Regions from separate parts of the Brevundimonas sp. ZS04 genome, predicted to be linked through region 2. Evidence: predicted binding sites of a transcription regulator. Region 2 holds the regulator's gene; the other holds the start of a gene.
The links. Region 2 encodes LexA, which represses DNA repair genes until DNA is damaged. Its sites were predicted from a motif close to ATGTTCNCNANNTGTTCT; they were not measured.
Positions count from the first base shown of each region.

Region 1: the regulator LexA is predicted to act here: its motif matches at 1,558-1,575, upstream of BJP32_RS02140 (ATP-dependent helicase).

Region 1 is NZ_MTHE01000001.1:439,530-449,006, forward strand. Features, by position in the region: gene BJP32_RS02120 (SIMPL domain-containing protein) at 1-576, shown strand, start outside; gene BJP32_RS02125 (DUF488 domain-containing protein) at 601-948, opposite strand; gene BJP32_RS17465 (hypothetical protein) at 953-1,264, opposite strand; gene BJP32_RS02135 (hypothetical protein) at 1,261-1,458, opposite strand; gene BJP32_RS02140 (ATP-dependent helicase) at 1,632-3,968, shown strand; gene BJP32_RS02145 (O-antigen ligase) at 3,965-5,212, shown strand; gene BJP32_RS02150 (DNA topoisomerase IV subunit B) at 5,301-7,400, shown strand; gene BJP32_RS02155 (cytochrome b) at 7,448-7,990, opposite strand; gene BJP32_RS02160 (ATP-dependent Clp protease proteolytic subunit) at 8,097-8,738, opposite strand; gene BJP32_RS02165 (hypothetical protein) at 8,852-9,477, opposite strand, start outside.
Region 2 is NZ_MTHE01000003.1:224,773-234,249, reverse strand. Features, by position in the region: gene BJP32_RS05900 (HU family DNA-binding protein) at 1-59, shown strand, start outside; tRNA gene BJP32_RS05895 (tRNA-Val) at 106-182, shown strand; gene BJP32_RS05890 (cupin domain-containing protein) at 202-591, opposite strand; gene gltA (citrate synthase) at 731-2,032, opposite strand; gene gltX (glutamate--tRNA ligase) at 2,100-3,515, opposite strand; gene BJP32_RS05875 (ComEC/Rec2 family competence protein) at 3,634-5,664, shown strand; gene lexA (transcriptional repressor LexA) at 5,817-6,521, opposite strand; gene BJP32_RS05865 (S9 family peptidase) at 6,643-8,739, opposite strand; gene BJP32_RS05860 (autotransporter domain-containing protein) at 8,856-9,477, opposite strand, start outside.

The DNA of each region.
Region 1 (9,477 bases), on a different contig from region 2:
GAAAAGGACGTGAAGGCCGATCTGGCCGTCCTGCCGATCCGTTTCACAACCTCGGGCGACGTACTGTCCGAGGTGCAGGCGCGCATCGACGGCGATCTGGCCATCGTGCGCCAGTTTCTGAAGGCGCAGGGCTATCCCGACGACGCCGTGGACCTGGGTCAGCTGGGCGTGGCCGACACCCGATCGCGCGAATACGCCAGCCAGACCGGCGGGCCGCGCTTCATCCTGACCCAGACCGTGATCGTGCGCACCACGGACGTCGACCGGGTGCAGACCACCACCCGCAACCTGAACGATCTGGTGCGCCAGGGCGTGGTGTTGCAGGACTTCAACGGCCCCTCCTACATCTTCACCAAGCTGAACGACGTGCGCCCGGCCATGATCGCCGAGGCCACCGCCGCCGCCCGCAGCGGCGCCGAACAGTTCGCCAAGGATTCCGGCGCGCCGCTGGGGCCGATCAAGACGGCGGGACAGGGCTCGTTCGAGATCCTGTCGCGCGACGGCACGGGCGACGAAGCCAGCACGCCGAACAAGAAGGTCCGGGTCGTCACGACGATCAGCTATCGACTGAAATAGGCCCGCGCCAATGCGCCCGCCGGGTCAGGGGTCCGTCAGATAGGCCGCCAGCACGACGGCGTCGTTGTGCTCTTCGTCCCTGGCCCCATAGACCAGGGTCGCCGGGCCATCGGCGAGCGCGGCCTTCAGTTCGGATACGACATCGCCGTTGGCTTCCAGCTCCGCGCGATAGCGGTGCTGGAACTCCGTCCATTTCGCCGGATCATGGCCGAACCACTGCCGCAGCTCCGTCGTCGGCGCGATCTGCTTGAGCCATAGGTCCACGCGGGCCTTGTCCTTGCTGAGACCACGCGGCCAGAGGCGGTCGACCAGGATGCGCGTCCCATCCGCATCGGACGGCGGTTCATAGACGCGCTTCAAGGCGACCTTCACGACCTCATCCGCCCTGCGGTTCGGGCGCGGCCACCTGGGGCGGCTCAGAGGGGCGCGGCAAGTCAGGCGGAGCCGGGCGGTCTGGAACCTCAGGCAGGCGCGGCGTCGGCACATTGATGTCGACGTTCAATTCGGGCGTTGACGGCGCCGGCGCCCTTCCTCCGGCGAAGACGAACCAGGCTATCACCGCCACGGCGACGAGAAGGCCCCCGACGATGAAGGCCAAACCCGCCCCGCCGCCCTTTCGCGGCGCCGGGGCGTTGTTGACGGTAGTCTGATGGACGACGCGTTCAGGCGGGATATCGGGATCGGTCATGACGCGGCCTCAGGACCGCTCGGCGCAGCCGGCGCCGAGACTTCAGGCAGCTTGACCTCAACATCGACATTCTTGGTGTCCGACGCCCCGCCTCGGCCCAGAAGGAACCAGGCCAGGACAGCCACAACCACGACCAAACCGCCGACGATGAAGGCGAGACCGGCGTTGCCGCCGCCGCTTGAGTTTTCCGCCATAGGCATCCCTTCCCTTTGCTGACCCTGTCGTGTGCGAGAACGACGCTCTGACTGCGCGGTTCCGGAAGCGCCGTGTGCGAATAGGCCTGACTTTGGTCGCTGTGCTGCTTATGTTCTCCCATTTAGATTCCGGCGGCTCGCCCGCCTGTCCCGCCGCCTGAGTATCCGCCCCTGTGACCGACCTGCCCGCTCCCCGCATTTCCGACCTCGCCCGCGCCCAGACTCCGCAAGGGCCGGCGGCCGACTATCTGGCGGGCCTGAACCCCGAACAGCGCGAGGCGGTGGAGACGACCGAAGGGCCGGTGCTGGTTTTGGCGGGCGCCGGCACGGGCAAGACGCGCGTCCTGACCACGCGACTGGCGCATATTCTGGCGACCGGCCGGGCCAAGCCGTGGGAGCTGCTGGTCGTCACCTTCACCAACAAGGCCGCGCGCGAGATGCGCGAGCGGATCGGCCATCTGATCGGCCCGTCGTCCGAGGGTCTGCGCTGGCTGGGCACCTTCCACTCGGTCGCGGCGCAGATCCTGCGTCGCCATGCGGAACTGGTCGGGCTGAAATCCAGCTTCACCATCCTGGATACGGACGATCAGGAGCGGCTGCTGAAGCAGCTTCTGGAAGCGGCCAACATCGACACCAAGCGGTTCACGCCCAAGTCGCTGGCCCATATGATCGACCACTGGAAGAACCGCGGCTGGACGCCCGACAAGCTGCCGCCGGGCGAGGACTTCGCCAACGGCAAAGGCCCGGCGCTGTACGCCGCCTATCAGGCGCGGCTGGCGACGCTGAACGCCTGCGACTTCGGCGACCTGTTGCTGCACAACATCACCATCCTGTCGAAACAGGCTGATCTGGCGGAGGAATATCGCCGCCGGTTCCGCTACATCCTGGTGGACGAATATCAGGACACCAACGTCGCCCAGTATCTGTGGCTGCGGCTGCTGACCTCCTCGACCGGCAATGTCTGCTGCGTCGGCGACGACGATCAGTCGATCTATGGCTGGCGCGGGGCCGAGGTGGATAACATCCTGCGGTTCGAGCGCGACTTCCCCGGCGCCAAGGTCATACGGCTGGAGCGCAACTACCGCTCGACCAAGCATATCCTCGGCGCGGCCTCGGCCCTGATCGCGGCCAATCAGGACCGGCTGGGCAAGACCCTGTGGACCGAGGACGACAGCGGCGACAAGGTGCGCGTGCGCGGCGTCTGGGACGGCGAGGCCGAGGCCCGGCTAATCGCCGACGAGATCGAAACCGCGCGCAAGCAGGGCATGAATTACAAGGACATGGCCGTTCTTGTTCGCGCGTCATTTCAGATGCGGGCGTTTGAAGAACGCTTCCTGATGCTGGCCATTCCCTATGTCGTCATTGGCGGGCCGCGCTTCTTCGAGCGGGCGGAAATCCGCGACGCCCACGCCTATCTGCGGCTGATCCAGTCTGAGGACGACGATCTGGCGTTCGAGCGCATCGTCAACGTCCCCAAGCGCGGCATCGGCGACACCAGCGTCCAGAAGATCCTGCACATCGCGCGCGAGAACGGCGTCTCGGCCATGCGGGCGGTGCGCCACCTGATTACGACGGACGAGCTTCAGGCGCGCACCCGCACGCCGCTGGCCAACTTCGTGCGCGACCTGGACCGCTGGCGCGACCTGATGGCCATGGGCACGCCCCACTGGCAGGTGACGGAGACCCTGCTGGACGAGAGCGGATACACCGCCATGCAGAAGGCCGACCGCACCAGCGGCCAGACGCGCTTGGACAACCTGAAGGAACTGACCCAGTCGATGCAGTCGTTCGAGACGCTGCAGGCCTATCTGGAGCATGTTTCGCTGGTCATGGATCTGGAGCGCCGCGACGAGAACGCCGACGGATCCGGCTCGGTGCAGATCATGACGCTGCACGGCGCCAAGGGGCTGGAATTCCCGCTGGTCTTCCTGCCGGGCTGGGAGGAAGGCGTCTTCCCCAGCCAGCGCAGCATCGACGAGAAGGGCGTGAAGGGCCTCGAGGAGGAACGCCGTCTGGCCTACGTCGGCGTCACCCGCGCCAAGCAGGACGCGCGCATCAGCTTCGCCGCCAACCGCATGGTCTATGGCCGCTGGACCTCTCAGTTGCCCAGTCGCTTCGTCGATGAACTGCCGATCGCCCACGTCGAGCCCCAGTCGGACACCGGCTACTACGGCGCCTCGACCGGCATGAAGGAGGCCAAGAGCCGCTGGGACGACGCCCCCTCCTTCGGCGGCAGCTATTCCAGCCCCGGCTGGAAACGCGCCCAGACCTATACCGCCGCCCAGACTCCCAAGCCCGCCTATGCCCGCCGCGCCGTGATCGAGGGCGAAGGCCGCCTGATCGCCACCGCCGATCCCAAGGCGGCGTCCGGCTGGTCGCGCGGCGACCGCGTCTTCCACCAGAAGTTCGGCTATGGTCAGGTCCGCGCGGTGGAGGGCAACAAGCTGGTGGTCAGTTTCGACAAGGCGGGCGAGAAGAAGGTCATCGACACCTTCGTGGAGAAGGCGTGAGGGGGGCGATCGCTCCTTCACGTCATGATCCCGACGCTCCCACCCTGTGGGAACAGGCGGCCGCAGGCCTGATCCTGGCCCTGTTGTCCGGCGCCCTGCTCGGCCCGATCTTCGCGCCGAACCAGGAAGAGACCCCAGTGCTGCGGCTGGTCTGGCCGCCGATCTATCTGGTGATCCTAGGGCTGGTCGGGTTTCGCGCGCGGCGAATGGCGGCGGCCTGGCCCGCCTTCATCCCCCTATTGCTGATGGTCGTCTTGGCGCTGGCGTCCAGCCTGTGGTCCCAAGCGCCGGATGTGACCGAGCGGCGGGTGTTGGCCCTCGGGCTGACCGGGATCTTCGCCGTCTATCTGGGCGCGGCCTTTCGCGGGATCGCTCTGCCCCGGATGCTGACCGCGACGTTTCTGGCGTTGGGGCTATGCAGCCTGATCGCCGTCTTCGTCTTTCCAGGGTTCGGCGTCCACCATGCGGCCAACGCCGGCCTGTGGCGGGGCGTCTGGTACGAGAAGAACCAACTGGGCATGGTCATGACGCTCGGCCTGATCGCCGCTTCGGCCCTGCTGGCCGCGCAGACGGACCAGCGTGACCGCCGTCTGGCGCTGGCCGCCCTGGCGGTCTGCACCCTGGCCCTGCTGGGGTCGCAATCCAAGACCGCCCTGATCATGGCCATGCTGGGCGGCGGCCTTGTTCTGCTGTGTCGGCTGATCCGACGCATGGGGCCGGTGTTCGGCGTCGTCGCCGTATGGTGCATGGGCGCGGCCCTGGTCGGCGGCCTGTGGGCATGGAGCGAGTTCTCCGTCGAAATCCTGGCCCTGTTCGGCAAGGATCCCAGCCTGACCGGCCGCACCGAAATCTGGGACGCCATCGCCCGCATGACCGAGCGCAGGCCCTGGCTGGGCTATGGCTACAGCGCCTTCTGGCTGCCGGACTCGGAGCCGATGGAGTGGATCCGGCATGAGACAGGCTGGCGCGTGCCGTCGGCCCACCAAGGCTGGCTGGACCTGCGCGCTGAGTTGGGCTGGGCGGGCGTCGGCCTGGTCGGCGCCGTCGTCGCCGTGACCTCGGCGGCCGTTCTGATCCGCCTGACCGGCCTGGGACGGCGCGAGGGATACTGGAGCCTGGCCTGGCTGGCGGCCTTCCTGCTGCTGAGCCTGTCGGAAAGCGTGCTGATGAGGCACCAGGATTTGCCGTGGACCCTGTTCATGGCGCTGATGGCGCGTAATCTGATCCCGGACCGAGCGCCCTGATCCCTGATCCGCCGAACTGACGCGGGCCTTGCCCCCGCCCTCTTCGAAGCCTACCAGACCCTGCCCCGAATCGCCGCAAAATGCCCTGATGGACGACCTGTTTTCCAATCTCGACGACGCCGAACCGGCCAAGCCCGCCGCCCCTGCGCCCGCACCCGCTGCGGCGACGCCTCCGGTCGCGCCCCAGCCGGCGCCGGCCCCCGTGCATCAGCCCAAGGTCGAGCTGACGTCCCACGCCAGCGCCGCGACGGCGGCCGCCACCGGCTATTCCGCGTCCTCGATCGAGGTGCTGGAGGGACTTGAGCCCGTTCGCAAACGCCCCGGCATGTACATTGGCGGCACGGACGAGCGCGCCCTGCACCACCTGTTCGCCGAAGTGCTGGACAACGCGATGGACGAAGCCGTCGCCAAGCACGCCAAGCTGATCACCGTCGATCTGGACGCCGAGGGGTATCTGTCGGTACGCGACGACGGGCGCGGCATTCCGGTCGACCCCCACCCCAAGCACCCCGGCAAGTCGGCGCTGGAAGTCGTCATGACCGTGCTGCACTCGGGCGGCAAATTCTCGGGCAAGGCCTATGAGACCTCGGGCGGCCTGCACGGCGTCGGCGTTTCGGTCGTCAACGCCCTGTCGGAAAGCCTGGACGTCACCGTCTGGCGCGACGGCTTCGAGTGGCGCCAGTCCTTCAGCCGCGGCCATGTGCAGGCGCCGATCCAGCAGGTCGGTCCCTCGAAGAAGAAGGGCACCCTGATCCGGTTCAAGCCGGACGAGCAGATTTTCGGCGTCGGCGCGACCTTCAAGCCCGCGCGCCTGTTCCGCATGACGCGGGCCAAGGCCTATCTGTTCCGCGGCGTCGAGATCCGCTGGACCTGCGCGCCGGAGCGCATCACCGACCAGACGCCCGCCCAGGCGACGCTGCACTTCCCCGGCGGCCTGGCCGACGCCCTGGCCGAGCGCGTGGGCGAACTGGAGACCGTCACCCCCGTCTTCGCCGGACGTGTAGAGCGCAAGGGCGAAGCCGGCGCGCTGGAATGGGCCGTCACCTGGTCGCCGATCGGCTTCGGCGACGCCGACAGCTTCATCGCCTCCTACTGCAACACCGTCTCGACCCCCGACGGCGGCACGCACGAAGCGGGTTTCCGCGCCGCCCTGGTCAAGGGGCTGAAGGCCTATGGCGAGCTGATCAACGAGAAGCGCGCCGCCCAGATCACGGCCGAAGACGTCATCGCCAATGCGGGCGCCCTGATCTCGGTCTTCATTCGCAACCCGGAATTCCAGGGCCAGACCAAGGACCGCCTGTCCTCGCCCGAGGGACAGCGCCTGACGGAACAGTTGCTGCGCGACCCCTTCGACCACTGGCTGACCGAAAGCCCGAAACAGGCCAACGCCCTGCTCGGCTTCGTCATCGACCGCGCCGAGGACCGCCTGCGTCGCCGCAAGGACAAGGAAGTCCAGCGCGCCGCCGCCACCCGCAAGCTGCGTCTGCCCGGCAAGCTGTCGGACTGCTCACGGCAAGCCGCCGAGGGCACCGAACTGTTCATCGTCGAAGGCGACTCGGCCGGCGGCTCGGCCAAGCAGGCGCGCGACCGCACGACCCAGGCCATCCTGCCCCTGCGCGGCAAGATCCTGAACGTCGCCTCGGCCACGGCGGACAAGTTGCGCGCCAACGTCGAACTGACCGATCTGATGCTGGCGCTGGGCGTGCAGGCGGGCAGCCGCTTCAGCGTCGACGACCTGCGCTATGAGCGCGTGGTCATCATGACCGACGCCGACGTCGACGGCGCCCACATCGCAGCCCTGCTGATCACCTTCTTCTATCGCTCCATGCCGGACCTGATCCGTCAGGGGCGGCTGTATATGGCCCTGCCGCCGCTCTACCGGATTTCGGCGGGTCCGCTGTCGGAATACGCCCGCGACGACGCGCACCGCGACGAGCTGCTGGCCACGACCTTCAAGGGCAAGAAGACCGAGATCGGCCGGTTCAAGGGTCTAGGCGAAATGATGGCCTCTCAGCTGAAAGAGACCACCATGGACCCGAAAAAGCGGACTCTGGCCCGCATCGCCCTGCCCGACAGCGAGGAAGAGATCGAGGATCTGGTCGAACGCCTGATGGGCCGCAAGGCTGAGGCCCGCTACAACTTCATCCAGGAAAACGCCCGCTTCGCCCAGGCCGACCTGGACGTCTGATGACGTCTTCCGCCGTCGCCCTCTCGGCGACGGCGGACTGAACCACCCTAGCCGACCATCCGGCCGACGGTGTCGTCCTTCCAGATGAAGCGGTGGACCAGCACCATCAGGATATGGCCCGCGATGGCGGCCAGCAGCACCCAGGCCAGCAGGCCGTGGGCGGCGTTAGCGGGCGCGGTCATCCACGGCACCTCGGCCCAGCCGCCCTCGATCAGGCGCACGCCGAACACGTCCAGCGGCTTGCCCGATCCATACTGCCGCAGCAGAGCCAACGCCGGAACGATCAACATCAAGGCGTAGAGCGCCAGATGTCCGAGCTTGGCGGCCAGGCCCCAGAAGCCGCCGCCGTGCGCCGGGCGCGTCTTCATGTTGTACAGGCCCCACAGGGCGCGCGCCACGATCAGGGTCAGCAGGATGACGCCGATCCCCTTGTGAGTCCCGACCCAGAAGGCGGTGATCGGCGCCTTGCCGACGATCTCCTTCACGGCCATGCCCGCGAACTGCCACGCCAGCAGCAGGGCCATGACCCAGTGCAACCCGCGCGTGACGGCGCCATACCGGAAGCCGTCGTCTCTCCACTGCGTCGCCATGAAGCGCCCCCCCCCTCGCTGGAAACGAATCTCAAACACGATTCGAGGCGGAATCCGTCGCCGAATCCCGCCTCGTAAATTGTCGCAGTCGAAGCGCGTTTTAGGCTTAGGGAGCCTTAACGCCGTCGTCGTCGGCCTGGGTGCGCTTGTCATAGACGTGATCGACGATGCCCCAGGCCTTGGCTTCCTCGGCGGTCATGAAGTGGTCGCGGTCCAGGGTGCGCTCAACCTCTTCATAGGTGCGGCCGGTGTGCTGGACGTAGATTTCGTTCAGGCGGCGTTTGGTGGCGATGATGTCCTCGGCGTGACGCTCGATGTCCGAGGCCGTGCCGCGGAAGCCGCCCGAGGGCTGGTGCACCATGACCCGCGCGTTCGGCAGGGCGATGCGCTGGCCCGCTTCACCGGCCGTCAGGATCAGCGAACCAGCCGAAGCGGCCATGCCCATGACCACGGTCGAGACCGGCGACTTGATGTATTGCATGGTGTCGTAGATCGCGAGCGCCGAGGTCACCTGACCGCCGGGGCTGTTGATGTACATGCTGATCTCCTTCTTCGGGTTCTCCGATTCCAGGAACAGCAGCTGGGCGCAGATCAGCGAGGCCATGCCGTCCTCGAACGGACCGGTCAGGAAGATGATCCGCTCGCGCAGCAGGCGCGAAAAGATGTCGAACGACCGTTCGCCGCGGCTGGATTGCTCCACCACCATCGGCACCAGGTTGTTGGAGATGTAGTCGATCGGATCGCGCATGAAGGCCTTCTCGAGTGATGCGGGCGCGATTCAAGTCGCCCCCTTCATTTCAACATATCGCGTCCGCAAGCCCCCGACGCAAGGCGAAGCGATCGATCAGCAGCTCACCACCGTTATTCGCCAGCCGGCGCAGGGCCTGTGTCCTGTTGCTTTCGACGTTGCTGAACTAGGACACGTGTCACCGCCGCCTCCTGGCTTCTCGGATCAGCGCGATCAGGAGGGGCAAGATAGAGGGCCGCCAGGTAGTCCTTATCCCAAGACGTCAACCCAGGCATGCTCGCTCGAGAGCGAAACAGATTCATGATGGTCTGTTGGCCGCTCAGATCAGAAGAAGGGTCGATCTGAGCTAAGGACACCATGGAGACATAGTCCGCCAACACGCCCAGCGGTACGCCGTCGGTTCGACTCATGTCGATGATGATGACGGTCCAGGCCATATCATGACGGACATTGGAACGGAGGCGCGACCCATCCCTTACCCTGACCGTATTGGGTTCGTCCCCTCCATTTGGAAAGAGCATGTCCCCGTACATTCTCGTGGCGATTTCTCCTGACGAAATTTCCACTGGAATGGCGACATTCCACCAGCGAACCGGCTCTTCGGAATTCTGGAACTCCCTCAGCGCCGCACGGGATGGGTTGGTGCCCTGGGGGGCGGGGCGAAAACGTGATTCAAACTCGCTGACCAGTTTCTGGGCCAACGCGGCACCGTCCGAAGTGGCGAAAACGATGACATTGG
Region 2 (9,477 bases):
CCTCGCGCACCGCGCGCTTTCGCCCCGGCGAAGGCTTGAAAAGCGCCTTGAACGGCTGACCGTCACAGGGCATGAAGCCTGTCCCGATGATGAGTCGGATGATGTGGGCGGCTAGCTCAGCTGGTCAGAGCATCTCGTTTACACCGAGAGGGTCGGCGGTTCGAACCCGTCGCCGCCTACCACTCCCTTTGTCTTGAAATCCTATTCCGACGTCGTGCCGTCGAAATGCTCTTCGGCTTCGTCGGCCTTGGTCGGGTGGATCACGTCGTGGCGGTGCTCGGGCGGGCCGTACAGGGTGTAGAGCTTCAGCGGCTCGGTCCCCGTGTTGATCAGGTTGTGACGGGCGCCGGCCGGCACGATGATGCCGGACTCGGCTTCTGCCGGGCGTGACAGGCCGTCGATCACGATCTGGCCCTGGCCCTGTTCGATGCGGAAGAACTGGTCGTGGCCCTCGTGGACCTCTTCGCCGATCTCCTCGCCGGGCTGGAGCGTCATCAACACCAGTTGCAGGTGACGGCCGGTGTAGAGCACCCGGCGATAGTCCTCATTGTCGAGCGTCGCGCGTTCGATGTCGTCCAGATAGCCTTGCATGTCGCCTTCCTTGTCGATGATGGGCAGGGGGATACCTTAGCCAGGGTTCATGGCTGCCGCGCGTTGATCTTGCGCAAGAGCCAAGAAAAACGCCGGAGCTTTCGCCCCGGCGTTTCTGCATTCTGCGCTGGGCGACGTCTTAGCCGCGCTGGGCCAGCGGCACGTAATCGCGCTCGGTCGGGCCGGTGTACAGCTGACGCGGGCGACCGATCTTCTGCGACGGATCGGCCATCATTTCCTGCCACTGGGCGATCCAGCCCACGGTGCGCGCCAGGGCGAACAGCACGGTGAACATGGTGGTCGGGAAGCCCATGGCCGACAGGGTGATGCCCGAATAGAAGTCGACGTTCGGGAACAGCTTGCGCGAGGTGAAGTACTCGTCCTGCAGGGCGACGCGTTCCAGTTCCTTGGCGACCTGGAACAGCGGGTCGTTTTCACGGCCCGTGGCGGCCAGCACTTCATAGGCCGACTGCTGCATGACCTTCGCGCGCGGATCGTAGTTCTTGTACACGCGGTGGCCGAAGCCCATCAGCTTGTACTTACGGTCCTTCACGCCCTGAATGAACTCGGGGATGCGGTCCGGGGTGCCGATTTCCTTCAGCATGTTCAGCGCCTCTTCGTTGGCGCCGCCGTGCGACGGGCCCCACAGGCAGGCGATGCCGGCGGCGATACAGGCGAAGGGGTTGGCGCCCGACGAACCGGCCAGGCGGACGGTCGAGGTCGAGGCGTTCTGCTCGTGGTCGGCGTGCAGGATGAAGATGCGGTCCATGGCGCGCACCAGGGCCGGGTCGACGTGATAGTCCTCGGCCGGCACGGCGAAGCACATGCGCAGGAAGTTCTCGGCGTACGACAGGTCGTTGCGCGGCGAGATGAAGGGCTGGCCGATGTGGTACTTGTACGCACGGGCCGCGATCGTCGGCATCTTGGCGATCAGGCGGATGGCCGAGATGTTGCGCTGGACCGGGTCATGGATGTCCAGGCTGTCGTGATAGAAGGCCGACAGGGCGCCGACGGTGCCGACCATGATCGCCATCGGGTGGGCGTCGCGACGGAAGCCCTCGAAGAAGCGGTCGAATTGGGCGTGCAGCATGGTGTGGCGCGTGACGCTCTGCTCGAACTCTTCGAACTCGGCGGCGTTCGGCAGTTCGCCGTGCAGCAGCAGGTGGCAGACTTCCAGGAAGTTGGACTTGGAGGCCAGCTGGTCGATGGGGTAGCCGCGGTGCAGCAGGACGCCTTCATCGCCGTCGATATAGGTCAGGCCCGATTCGCAGGCCGCCGTGGAGGTGAAGCCGGGATCGAAGGTGAAGGCGCCGGTGCCGCCGTACAGCTTGCGGATGTCGATGACGTCCGGGCCGGTCGAGCCGGAGAGGACGGGAAGCTCAATGGACTTGTCCTGGTAGGACAGGGTCGCCGAGCCGGCGGGTTTCGCTTGTTCAGTCATCTAGGCCCCTTGTTCTTCTTTCGACCGGCGCGCGGGGAGGCGGACGGCCTGAGTTGTTTATGGGTGATCACTTAGTCTGTTGCAGCGCATCATCCAAGCGTCCGAGACTTTCGTCGCGCCCGAGCGCGCAAAGAGTGCGTGCGATATCTGGCGACGCCGAGCCGCCCGTCAAGGCGGCGCGCATGGAAGGCCCGATTTTTCCGAAGCCTACGCTCTCTTCTTCGGCAAAAACCTTAAGTTCGGCTTCCAGGGCGAAGACGTCCCAGCTCTGGAAAAGACCTAGCCGTTCACGCAGTCGTGAAATTCGCTGACCGCTTTCGCCCTGCAGCAAACCGGCTGATTTCTCGTTCAACGCGAGCGGACGCGCCTGCAACACGAATGCCGTTTGATCGGCCAGTTCGGGGATGGTCTTGGCGCGATCCTTGACGAAAGGCATGGCCCGCAGAAGCCGTTCCTCGTCGTCCGGCTGCAACGCGCGGCCGCGCCCCAGATGGGCGTCCAGGGTCAGTTTTGCCAGGCGATCGTCGTCGGCCAGGCGCAGCCAGTGGGCGTTGACGTGGGCCAGCTTGTCGAAGTCGAGGCGGGCGGGGGCCTTGTTGACGCCGGTCAGGTCGAACCAGGCCAGCGCCTGCTCGTCGCTGAACAGTTCGTCGTCGCCGTGCGCCCAGCCCAGACGGGCCAGATAGTTGCGCATGGCTTCGGGCAGATAGCCCATGTCGGCGTATTCGTGCACCGCCTGGGCGCCGTGGCGCTTGGACAGCTTGGCGCCGTCGGGGCCGTGGATCAGGGGGATGTGGGCGAAGGTCGGGCGCGTCCAGCCCAGGGCGTCGTAGATCAGGCTCTGGCGGGCGGCGTTGTTGAGGTGGTCGTCGCCGCGGATGACGTGGGTCACGCCCATGTCGTGGTCGTCCACCACCACGGCCAGGTTGTAGGTCGGCGCCCCGTCCGAGCGCAGGATGACCAGGTCGTCCAGCGACGCGGATTCCCAGCGCACGGTTCCCTGCACGGCGTCGTCGACCGCGACGGCCTGATCCAGCGGACGGCGGAAGCGCACCGTGTGCGGCTTGGTCAGATCGTCGACGCTCGGCTCCCGGTCGCGCCAGGGCGAGACGAAGTCGCGGCCTTCAGCCTTGGCCTGGTCGCGCAGGGCCGTGGTCTCGTCGGCAGTCAGGAAGTCGCGATAGGCGTGGCCGGTCGCCAGCAGTTCATTGACCACGTCGCGGTGACGGTCGGCGCGAGCGAACTGGAAGACCGGCTCTTCATCGCCGAACAGTTCGAGCCAGGACAGGCCGTCGAAGATGGCCTTCACCGCCTCGTCGGTCGAACGCTCGCGGTCGGTGTCCTCGATGCGGATCAGGAATTTGCCGCCGCGTCCCTTGGCGTACAGCCAGTTGAATAACGCAGTTCTCGCCCCGCCGATATGCAGGTAGCCTGTGGGCGAGGGGGCGAAGCGGGTGACGACGGTCGAGGAAGGGGAGGTCATAGAGGCAGGGTCCATAGGGCAGGGTCTTATACGCCCGCCCGTGGGGAAGCGAACCCTTGTGGCCCGGTTAATTGACAGTCTTTGCGATGACGTGCGGGCGCAGGCGGATCGCTGGCCCTTGTGGTCGTCCGTCTGTTTCGGCGCAGGGTGCGCCGCCTATTTCGTGCTGAAAGACGAGCCGGCGACGTGGCCGCTGGCGGCGGCGGCCTTCGTGCTGCTCTGTATGTGGATCGTCGGGCGGGCGCGGGGCTTGCCGCGTTGGGGGACTTTGCTTCTGTTGATGCTGGCCTGCTTCGGCGGCGGGTTGGCGGTCGCCAAGCTGAGGGCTGTGGCCGTGGCGGCCCCGATCGCGCCTGCGGACATGAAGCCTACGCAGCTTGAAGGCTGGGTCATGGATGTGGACTCGCCGGGCCAGAACGGCGCCCGCGTCGTCGTGGCGCCGGTGAAGGTGCGCGGACTGGCGCCTGAGGCGACGCCCGAGCGATTGCGGGTCACGGTGAAGGGGACGCCGCCGCCGCCCGGCGCGGCCATCCGCGTCTTCGGCATCCTGAATCCGCCGCCGCCCCCCGCTAGCCCCGGCGCCTATGACTTCGGCCGCAACGCCTATTTTCAGGGCATGGGCGGGACGCTGTTCGCCTTGGGGCCGACGCGCACCGCCGATTTGGCGCCGCCGCCTTGGCGGGTGCGGATGGCGATGAAGATCAACGCCGTGCGCTACGCCCTGGCCGAGCGGATCGTGGCGCGCCTGGGCGAGCGGACCGGCGGGGTGGCGGCGGCCATGACCACGGGGCACGAGACCTGGATCCAGAGCCCGGATCTGGACGCCATGCGGGATTCGGGACTGGCGCACATCCTGTCGATCTCGGGCCTGCACATGGCGGTCGTGGGGGGCTTTGTCTTCTTCGCGGCGCGCCTGCTGGTCGCGGCCTGGCCGTGGCTGGCGCTGCGCGTGTCGGGCAAGAAGGTCGCGGCGATCGCGGGTCTGATCGCGGTCGGAACCTATCTGGTCATTTCGGGTTCGCCGCCGCCGGCCGAGCGGGCGGCGGTGACGGCCTCCATCGCCTTTCTGGCCGTATTGGCGGACCGGCAGGCGGTGACGATGCGGGCGCTGGCGGCGGCGGCCTTCGTCGTGCTGTTGCTGCGGCCCGAGGCCGTGGTGACGCCGGGGTTCCAGATGTCCTTCGCAGCGACGGCGGCCCTGGTGGCGCTGGTCGAGGTCTGGCCGCGCCGCATCCGAGAGTTCGCCGCGCCCTGGCCCATCGTCGCGGTGCAGAGGTTCGGCAGTTGGCTGCTGGCCGCCTGCGCCGCCAGCCTGGTGGCAGGCATGGCGACGGGGCCGTTCGCCATGCAGCATTTCAACCGCACGGCCGTCTATGGACTGGTCGCGAATCTGGCGACGGCGCCGCTGGCGGACTTCATCATGATGCCCGCGCTTGCGCTGGGCGCGGCGCTGGAGCCGCTGGGCCTGGGCGCGCCCTTCCTGTGGCTGGCGGGCAAGTCGGTGGATGTCATGCTGGCGATCGGCCATTGGGCGGCTGGTCTGCCCGGCGCGGTTCAGGCGATCCCCAGCGCCCCGGCGGCGGCTCTGCCGGTCGCCTTCCTGGGCATACTGTTCATGTGCCTGTGGCGCGGACGGTGGCGCTGGCTGGGCCTGCCGTTCGCGGCGGCGGTGCTGATCTGGCCGCGCCCGGCGCCGCCGGACGTCTGGATCGGCGACGGCGGAGCGAATGCGGCTTATCGGCAGGGGGAGCAGGCGGTCGTGATGCGGCCCGCGGTGCGCCAGTTCGCCAGCGACCTGTGGTCCCGGCGGCGGGGGCTGGAAGCGGTGGTGCGACCGGGCGAAGGCTGGACCTGCAAACGCTCCTTCTGCGCGCCGCAGGACGAGGAAGGCGTGCTGGCGCTGTGGTGGGGCAAGGCGTCGCCTAGCGAGGCGCAGATGGATCAGATGTGCCGCAGCGCCGGGGTGGTCAGCGTACGGGCCGTGGTCGCGGTCCTGCCGTCGTCATGCGAGGGGCGGCTGGTGCTGGACGGTGCGGATCATGCGCGCGGCGGCTCGGTGGAGCTGTGGCGGGATGAGGCGGGCGGCTGGCGCGCCCTGTGGGCGGCGGAAGTGCGGGGACGGCGGCCGTGGAGCGGGGCTCACCTCTAGCCGCTCATCCCGGCGGACGCCGGGATCCAGTCAGAGCCGCACGTGCTGTCGTTGGCCAGAGGAGGCTAGATTAAAGGCAAACTTCCAGACGACCCGCTTGAAGCCAAAGCACTGGATTCCGGCGTCCGCCGGGACGAGCGAGGATGGGGGCCTCAGTGATAGCGGCGCAGCAGGCCGACCAGCTTGCCTTGAACCTCGACCTGATCGGGGCCGAAGATGCGGGTCTCATAGGCGCTGTTGGCGGGCTCCAGCGCGATGGACTGGCCCTTCTTGCGCAGGCGTTTCAGCGTGGCTTCCTCGCCCTCGACCAGGGCGACGACGATCTCGCCGGAAGAGGCGTTCTCCACCCGCTTGATGATGACCGTGTCGCCGTCGAGGATGCCGGCCTCGATCATGGAGTCGCCCTCGATTTCGAGCAGGTAGTGCTCGCCCGCGCCCAGCATGGCTTCGGGGACGGGCAGGCGCTCGCGTTCGTGCTGGATCGCGGCGATGGGGGTGCCGGCGGCGATCTTGCCCAGCAGGGGCAGGTCGCGCACATCGTTGGCGGCCTCGGCGACGGCGGGGCGAGGGTTCAGGCCGCCGCCCTGGATCACGTCGGGCTTGAAGGGCGCGCGGCCCTTGGCCGGGGCGGCGGTCGTGGCCTGCTCCGGCAGCTTCACCACCTCCAGCGCGCGGGCGCGGTGGGCCAGGCGGCGGATGAAGCCGCGTTCCTCCAGCGCCGTGATCAGGCGGTGGATGCCGGACTTGGACGCCAGGTCCAGCGCCTCCTTCATCTCGTCGAAGGACGGCGAAACGCCCGTCTCCCGGATGCGCTCATGAATGAACATCAGGAGTTCGTGCTGTTTCTTCGTGAGCATGGCGCAGAATCCAGAACAAGGCGTGAACCGTTGATGATGTTCTGTAAGTGTTCTGGTTAAAAGTCAACTAACGCCACGCTGAACCCCCGCGCCCGCCGCATGACGGGCGCGGGGCCGGGTCTTATTGCGCCGGAGCGGCCGGTGCGCCGTCCTTGTAGCGCGCGAACCATTCGATCATGGCGTTCATGCGGGCGGCGTTCTGGGACGGGCGGACGGCCAGGCTGTGGCCGACGCCGGGGATCTTCACCAGGGCCGTTGGCACGCCGCGCAGCTGCAGGGCGGTGTAGTACTGCTCCGACTCGCTGACGGGTGTGCGATAGTCCTCGTCGCCGACGACGACCATGGTCGGAGTCTTGACGTTGCCGACCAGCGACAGCGGCGACCGGCGCCAGTAGGCTTCCGGGTTCTCCCACGGATATTCGCCGAACCAGTAGCGGGCGAAGAAGGCCGGGTTGTCGGCCGTCAACACGAAGCTGGCCCAGTCGATGACCGGCTTCTGGACGACGGCGGCCTTGAAGCGGTCGGTCTTGCCCACGATCCAACTAGTCAGCACGCCGCCGCCCGAACCGCCTGTGACGAACAGCTTGTTCGGGTCAGCGATCCCCTGAGCGATGACGGCGTCGACGCTGCTGATCAGGTCGTCATAGTCGTTCGACGGATAGTTGTGGTGGATCAGGTTGGCGAACTCGTCCCCATAGGAGGTCGAGCCGCGCGGGTTGACCGACAGCACCGCATAGCCCGCAGCGGCGAACAGCTGGTTGTCGGTGGCGAAGTGTGGGCCGTAGGCGGCGAAGGGGCCGCCGTGGATCTCCAGCACCAGCGGATAGCGCTGGCCCTCGACATAGTCGGCCGGCAGGGTCAGCCAGCTTTCGACCGCGCGCTGATCGTGGGAGGAGGCGACTTGGATGCGGCGCACCTCGCCCAGCCGGCGGGCGCTGAGGAAGTCGGCGTTCAGGCGGGTCAGCTGGGTGCTGCGGCCGCCCTTCAGGACGTGGACGTCGGCCGGACGCGCAGGCGTGCCGCGCGTATAGGCGATGGCCCCGTCGTCGGCCACGGTGAAGCCGCCGCCGGTGTAGGGGCGGCCGAAGTCGTCGCCGGTCAGATCCTCGATCAGGGTGGTGACGGCGCCGTCCAGCGACACGCGGGCGACCTTGGTGCGGCCCTGATCGTCATAGGCGACATAGACCGAGCGGCCGTCGCGGCTCCACACCGGAGACTGGACCGAGCGGTCGAGGCTCTCGGTCAGGGCGCGGCTGTTCGAGCCGTCGGCGTCCATCACATAGAGGCGGGTGTTGTGATAGCCCATCCGCTTGTCGTCATAACCCAGGTAGGCGATGCGGCGGCCGTCGGGCGAGGCGACGGGGGCGTTGTCCGGCCCCGCGCGGCTGGTCAGGGCGGTCAGGCCGCCGGTCTGAACATCCAGGGCGAAGACTTCGCTGTCGGCGGCTTCGCGCTGCCAATCTGGGCGACGGTTGGCGCTGAGGTAGAGGGTGCGGGAATCGGCCGACCAGGACAGGCCGCCGCCGTGGTGGAAGTCGCCGTGCGTCAACTGGCGCGCGCCGCCGCCCTGCGATCCGACGACGAAGACGTGGCGGAAGCCCGGTTTCAGATAGCCCTGGCCGTCGGAGCGGTAGGAGACGCTGTCGATGATCTCCAGCGGCGGCGCCCACTGGGCGCCCTCGGGCTTGGCCAGGGGCGAGCCGATCTTGGGCTTTTCGCCAGGGACCAGGACGGAATAGGCCAACTGCTCGCCGTTGGGCGACCAACTGACGCTGGACGGGGTGTTGGGCAGGTTGGTGACGCGGACCGATTCACCCGACGCCATCCAGCGCACGAACAACTGGGGCGCGCCGCCCTCGGCGCTGGAGATGTAGGACAGGCGCGTACCATCCGGCGACCAGCGCGGCTGGCGATGCGAACCGGCCGAGGCGATCAGGGGCGAATGACGGCCGGTCTTCACGTCGATCAGCCAGATGGTCGGGCGCATCCGGTCGGTCATGATGTCGGCCGTCTGGCGGACATAGGCGATCTGTCCGCCGTCTGGACTGATCTGGGCGTCGGAGGCGACCTCCATGCCGAACAGGTCTTGCGCGGTGAACAGGCCGCGGTCGGCGGTCGGCAGGCTGGGCGCGGCGGCCGCCTGGACGGCGGTTTGCGCCATCGCGGGCGCGTGGGCGCTGAGGATCAGGGCGCAGGCCGCCCAGGCGAACTTGTTCATATGAAACCCCCTCTGGTTTGGAGGGATCATAGAAAGGCGCGAGGGGGCGGCAAGATAGGGAAAGGGCCGCCGGAACGAATCCGGCGGCCCTTTTTCATTCGCGTTCCGAAGAAAAGTCAGAACTTGAAGCTGGCCCGCAGCAGCAGGGTGTAGCGGACGTAGTCTTCCAGCAGTTCGGCGTCGCCGGTGACGGCCAGCATGCCCAGATCGTTGCCGACGTTCAGACGGAAGCCTAGGATCGGACCGCCGCCCTCGATGCTGGCGGGCGTCAGGGTGAAGGCGTCGCCGCCCGAAGCCAGGCGGGCGATGGTGGTCCCGGCGTCGACCGAGAAGTTCTGACGCCAGCCCAGACGGACCTCGGGGCGGATCCAGCCGTCCTTGCCGAAGCCGTAGCCGATGTTCACCGCAGCCACGCCCGAGAAGATGTGGCCGTCGCGTTCGTCGATCTTCAGATCGAAGCCGTCGCCGCCGCCCTTTTCGGTACGAGCGTCCTCGCTCAGCGAGAAGTATTCGACATAGGCCTCGGGGCGGATGTTCAGGCGGCCGAAGTGACGCTCGTACGACGCGCCCCCGGCGGCGGCCAAGGTCAGGCCGTGCCAGTCGGACTCGTTCTTCAGATTGATGCCGTCGGCGACCAGTTTGCGCGTGGCGCTGAAGGAGGCGTAGCCGCCGGCCGCGCGCGCCCAGGTCGTCCAGTACTGGCCTTGAGCGCGCCAGTAGAGGCCCAGCTCCAGCAGG